Regions from separate parts of the Alteromonas sp. ABV4_150 genome, predicted to be linked through region 1. Evidence: predicted binding sites of a transcription regulator. Region 1 holds the regulator's gene; the other holds the start of a gene.
The links. The regulator sigma-54, encoded in region 1, starts transcription at its own class of promoters, with help from an activator protein. The targets are predictions, from matches to a motif close to GTTGGCACGNNNNTNGNNT.
Positions count from the first base shown of each region.

Region 2: a site for sigma-54 is predicted at 1,690-1,708, ahead of xdp1 (exosortase-dependent surface protein XDP1). Genes of this name have one in related genera too.

Region 1 is NZ_CM149971.1:812,277-815,425, forward strand. It holds gene lptA (lipopolysaccharide transport periplasmic protein LptA) at 1-315, shown strand, start outside; gene lptB (LPS export ABC transporter ATP-binding protein) at 318-1,043, shown strand; gene ACYX4M_RS03500 (RNA polymerase factor sigma-54) at 1,117-2,598, shown strand; gene hpf (ribosome hibernation promoting factor) at 2,629-2,916, shown strand; gene ptsN (PTS IIA-like nitrogen regulatory protein PtsN) at 2,930-3,149, shown strand, end outside.
Region 2 is NZ_CM149971.1:6,286-9,434, forward strand. It holds gene pssA (CDP-diacylglycerol--serine O-phosphatidyltransferase) at 1-261, opposite strand, end outside; gene xdp1 (exosortase-dependent surface protein XDP1) at 638-1,573, shown strand; gene xdp1 (exosortase-dependent surface protein XDP1) at 1,762-2,610, shown strand; gene prsT (XrtA/PEP-CTERM system TPR-repeat protein PrsT) at 2,698-3,149, shown strand, end outside.

The sequences.
Region 1 (3,149 bases):
CGAGAAATATTTATCGCCCGAGGGAACCCAGCAAGCTACTCTCAATCACTAGAAGACGGTACACCGGTATCAGCCAAAGCTAATGAAATTCGCTATGAGGTGGTTAATCGCACTATTTCTCTGGCCGGTAATGCTGAACTACAGCAAGATTCTAGTAAAGTACAAGGGGATAAAATTACGTTCGATATGATTACTGAACAATTGCTTGCAACAGGTGGCGCCGGTGAAAATGGTGAAGGTCGAGTAACAACAGTGTTTACTCCTGACACTATTCGTAAAACGTCGTCTAAGAAAGACAACGAGGGCAATGAATAGCAATGGCAACTTTGAGCGCTAAAAACCTTGCTAAATCGTATAAATCGCGACAAGTCGTTCGCGATGTGAGTCTTTCAGTTTCTACTGGGCAAATTGTCGGTCTTCTTGGCCCAAATGGTGCTGGTAAGACCACCACTTTTTACATGATTGTTGGCTTGGTCAACCTAGACAAAGGCAAGATTGAAATTGATGATAGTGAGCTTACTCACCAGCCAATGCATGAGCGCGCACGCCGCGGTATAGGCTACCTTCCGCAAGAAGCGTCAATTTTTAGAAAGCTTACGGTACATGAAAATATCATGGCCATTTTGCAAACCCGTAAAGATTTAAATTCACAACAGCAAGAAGAAGAAGCTGATGCACTACTTGATGAATTTAATATCAACCATATACGTAATAGTACGGGCATGAGTTTGTCAGGGGGAGAACGTCGTCGAGTTGAGATTGCTCGCGCTCTGGCAGCGAAACCACAATTTATTTTGTTAGACGAACCATTTGCCGGTGTTGATCCAATATCAGTTAATGATATAAAGAAGATAATACAGCATCTTCGCGATAGGGGTATTGGTATCCTTATCACGGACCATAACGTACGCGAAACATTGGATGTTTGCGAAAAGGCGTACATTGTGAGTCATGGTGAGCTTATTGCGCAAGGAACCGCGGAACAGGTTTTAAGTAATCAAAAAGTAAGGGATGTATACCTAGGCGAACAATTCAGGCTATAGTTAATGTAACCGAATTGTCATTTTTCAGTTTCGCTCTGGTATATTCAATTTAGAGCATTTAAATAAGACGTAGATGAAACCATCTTTACAGCTAAAATTTAGCCAACAACTTACCATGACACCTCAGTTGCAGCAGGCTATCAAGCTGCTGCAGCTTTCTACACTTGATCTCCAGCAAGAGATTCAAGAGGCACTCGACTCTAATCCACTGTTAGAAGTGGAAGAAGGTAACGACGAGCCACAAGTAGAAAAGAACAATGTCGATAGTGACGATAGTGCAGCTGAAGCGACAGCTTCTGCATCAAGCGACACGCTAGAAGCAGGAGATGCACTGGAGAAGAACGACCTTCCGGATGAGCTGCCTATCGACAGCACCTGGGACGAGTACTACTCCGCCTCTTCTGCGCCTGCGCCTGGCCCGTCTAATGATGACGAACAAATCTTCCAAGGTGAAACTACCGAAGACATCCAAGAGCATTTACTTTGGCAAATGCGCCTGACTCATTTTTCAGATACTGACCGTGCTATTGCCACAGCTATTATCGACTCAATTGACGAGTCGGGTTATCTGACCGTTACCCTTGACGATATCTTAGATGCTGTTAATGACGATGACTTAGAAGAGCCTATCGAAATGGACGAAATAGAATGTGTGCTTAAGCGCATTCAAATGTTCGACCCCATTGGTTCAGGTTCTCGTACACCTCAAGAGTGTCTTATGGTGCAATTGCGCCAGTTTTCAGAAGACACACCGTGGCTTACTGAAGCGAAGCAGCTTATTGAGGAATATTCAGACTTACTGAGCAGTAAAGACTACCGCACGCTAATGCGTAAGAGCCGATTGAAAGAAGATCAGCTGCGAGAAGCAATGCGTTTACTCCAAACCTTGAATCCTCGCCCAGGTAGTGCTTTAGTTACTAAAGAGCCTGAGTACGTTATTCCTGATGTCTCAGTAACCAAGAAAAATGGCCGTTGGGTGGTTGAGCTGAACCCCGACAGTCTGCCTAAATTAAGCGTAAATCAACAGTACGCAGCAATGAGTCGCCGTGCCAAGAATAGTAGCGATTCACAATTCATCCGCTCACACATGCAAGAGGCCAAGTGGTTCATAAAGAGCCTAGAGTCTCGTAACGATACCTTGATGAAGGTTGCAAATTGCATTGTGCAGCAACAAATGGGCTTTTTTGAGCACGGCCCGGAAATGATGAAACCAATGGTGCTAAATGATGTCGCAGAAATGGTAGATATGCACGAATCCACTATTTCACGTGTGACAACGCAAAAATACATGCATACGCCGCGTGGTATCTTCGAGCTGAAGTATTTCTTTTCAAGCCACGTTGCAACCGAGTCAGGTGGTGAGTGTTCATCCACAGCGATTCGTGCATTGATCAAGAAGTTAGTGGCTGCCGAAAATCCTAGCAAGCCGCTAAGTGATAGCAAGATTGCTTCGTTGTTGGCCGAGCAAGGCATAAAAGTCGCTCGGCGAACAATAGCAAAATACCGGGAATCGTTATCGATCCCGCCGTCGAACCAACGCAAAAGCCTTATCTAACTGGGCTTAATAATATAAGGAAGACGAAATATGCAAATCAACCTTACTGGTCATCATGTCGAAATCACCGACTCTTTGCGTAATTATGTCGATACGAAGTTCAGCAAACTTGAACGTCACTTTGATCACATTTCTAATGTGCATGTCATCCTGAACGTTGAAAAATTAAATCAAAAAGCCGAAGCGACCGTTCATTTAAGTGGCGCTGAAGTATTCGCATCCTCAGAAAATACCGACATGTATGCGGCGATTGACAGCATGGTTGATAAACTCGACCGGCAGGTAATCAAGCATAAGGAAAAACTGAAAAAACATTAGTAGTTAATTGAGTATGGATATACAAGCCATCGTAAGTCTGGACCGCACCGAGTGTGCGGTTCAGTGTAATAGTAAAAAGCGAATTCTTGAGATCATCGCTGATATCGCTGCCAAGCAGAACGATAACATCGACCAGGCAACTGTTCTAAATAGCTTGATGGCTCGAGAACGTATGGGTAGTACGGGTATTGGTAATGGCATAGCGCTGCCCCACGGCCGCCTCGCAGGCCTTG
Region 2 (3,149 bases), 810 kb from region 1:
AGCAACGAGTGCAGGCGCCACGCCAAAAGAAACCATATCGGCCATAGAGTCAAACTCAGCACCGAAGTCGCTTTGTGTGTTTGTCATTCTTGCCACGCGACCATCTAAGCCATCAAAGATCATAGCGACGAAGATAGCTACTGCGGCGGCCTCGAATCTTCCGTTCATGGATGAAACCACAGCAAAAAAACCGGAAAACAACCCTGCTGTTGTTAATAAGTTGGGAAGTAAGTATATCCCTTTACGTTTTTGATCAGACATATGTCCTCATACTTCTACATATACAATTGCACTAATTATTTCACAGATATGCAGGAACGCATAGCAAAGTAAAAAGACTGCCTCGTTCCTTTACATAACGCCGATGCTAAACGTTATTAGCTTTGCATTTATTACACGTACTCCTACCACAATGCCGGCGCTTGGCTTCTATTTATTCAGTACCGCGTATGCTCACGATTAAACAAACAACTAATAACTAGGTATACGGTTACATACCTTAAATAGCTCACCGTTCATATATCATACAAGTCCATGTTGAAATTAGGTACTACCAAGTTTGTGTTCGCATAATGTGCGCTTACATCACTCGGCGTGTACTTAAAGTGCTTTGCGCTTCATATATAGGAAAGCAATTATGCGAACGCTACAAAAAACGTTTTCTTTGCAAACTGTACTATTACTTTCCACAGCTTTGCTATCTACCCTGAGTGCTAATTCAGCATTCGCTACCTACTATAAAAAGCAAAGTTATTCTCACTGTGGGTCATCGAGCCAAAACAACGATCAAAGCAATGTATGTAACTCCCCGTTGGGAGAATACACTTACGATCTAGTCGATGACAAAGTGACACAAACCAATCAGACGAATAATTCCTTTGTTCAAATAGACGGATTAAATATTAATATGTCCGCCTTTTCTGACACACAAGGAGTTACCGGCGAAACAGTCGTTGGCGCAAAGTTAGAAAAAATCTCAGATAAATGGGCTTACGGAATAACAAACGATGATGAAGCATACTATCGTGGCGACGCCGACCACGCCATTGATAACCTCAATTACTTCTCTAGCGGCAGCGATAACTCGAAAAACTACCGCTTCACAAATGTAGAAAGAGATTATGATTTTATATTGCTCTCATTTGATTCTGCGGTAACGCTAACTGGCGCCAGTTTTTCTTGGCTTTATGATAGTAGAGATAGTCAAGTGTCTGTGGCTGCGCTTAGTAACACCTCTAAACTAACGTCTGGCGTTAACACATGGAGTCATATTGTTGAAGATGCCCTAACGTCAGCTTCATTCGACATTGAGAGTTGTGAATATTTAGATCACCGTGCAGATTTCACGTTTACTGAGTCAGCACAATATTGGCTTGTAGGGGCATACAATACAGTATTTGGAAATATTGGTGGAAAATTTAACAACGACGCTTTCAAACTCGCCAATATTGGTTTCTCTGTCGAAGAAACAACAGGTACACCAGATACCACTGAAGTGTCTGAACCTGGTACCATCGGCCTACTTATGGCTTGTTCGCTGTTCGTTATGTGGCGCCGCAAGAAAACCATTTAAAGAAATTAGACTTTAGATCACTGACAGGTGGTATAACCTGTCAGTTTTTTTTACTCACTTCTTTTCCCTCGCACCTTAATACAACAAAAAATACATAAAAAACATACACTTGAAAAATTGGCACAATTCCAGCTTAGAGAAAAAATAAATTGCCTCTTTGTTGAATTTAAGCTGTAAGGCCAATAACTATGAACAAGCTGTTAAAATTTTCATTTTCGTCGTTGCTTTTAATCTGTACGTCAGCGTCTTACGCTGGTGATTCAATGCTCGAATACTACAACTACGATATGATTGCTCAGAAAGTTAGCAAAGGATTTGAGCCTACAACTAACTCAATTAAAGTCGATAATTCTGATATCTACGTTTCTTATACGACTTGGGCGGACACAGAATATTCTGACACCGACGGTGATGAGCGTGTAGTAAGACAAAACGGCCTTAGTTATTCGAAGACATACGGCTTGTCAATGCGCAATAGAGACCATGGTGGCAACCTTACTGATTGGCATACTATCGATAACAACAAAGGTGACTGGAAATACGATTTCGACATGGTGCTTTTCTCATTTAGTGAAGAAGTAGCACTTACTAATACGAAGTTCAACTATCTTACTGGTGCCGGGAACGAACAACAGTTAACCGTTGTTGGATTCAATGATATCGACATATTTAAAAACGCATCGAACACTGTAACTACATGGGAAAATATTGCTTCATCAAGTGCCATCACTTCGATCACACATAAGAATATTTCTAGAACACCGCAAGGGCTTGGGAAGTATGAAGTAACCTATCCTACTTTGACCGAAGCAAAATATTGGCTTATCGGCGCATACAATACTTATTTTGATCCAAACGGTAGTATGGATGACTTTACTGGTTCAGGCTTTAAACTAGCCTCGCTAGGTATTTCTAGACAAGGCGAAAACACGACAACCGACGTCAATGAGCCTGGTGCTACGGCACTAATGCTAATGGGTATCGGACTGATGCTTTATCGCCGCAAGCGTCTCGTTTTATGGTTTAAAAACACGTAGAAAACACGTATCTTTAGAAGGTGGCTCAGGCCACCTTTTTTTATGCTATTTTTCAGCCAGCAGCTTGGCTATGTATTGAAGGTTAATATGGATTTTTTTAATAATAAAAAGCGTGTTGTAAAACGCGCCGTTGTCTCTGCAGTTGCCTCTTCATTAATCGCTTTCAACAGTTTTGCTACTACGTCAGAGGACTATGAAAAAGCGCTTACTGCGTTTAATCAAAACGAGTACGACGAAGCCTATATCCACCTGAAAAATAGCTTACAGAAAGACCCTGAAAACCTAGCTGCAAAAATCCTCATGGGCGAAATACTGCTTATTAATGGCTACCTAACTGCAGCTGAGATGGAGTTTGTAGAAGCGCTGGAAATGGGTGCCGATATAAACCTTCTGGCAGAGCCGCTTGGTAACACATGGCTATTTCTAAACAGATATCAAGAGATTGTAGACTTCTCTGATATAGACAAGCTGTCGGGTGAAGCCGAGCGCGAGTGGCTTTTAATTCGTGCCACGGCGTGTATTAGATTGGAAGATGAGCA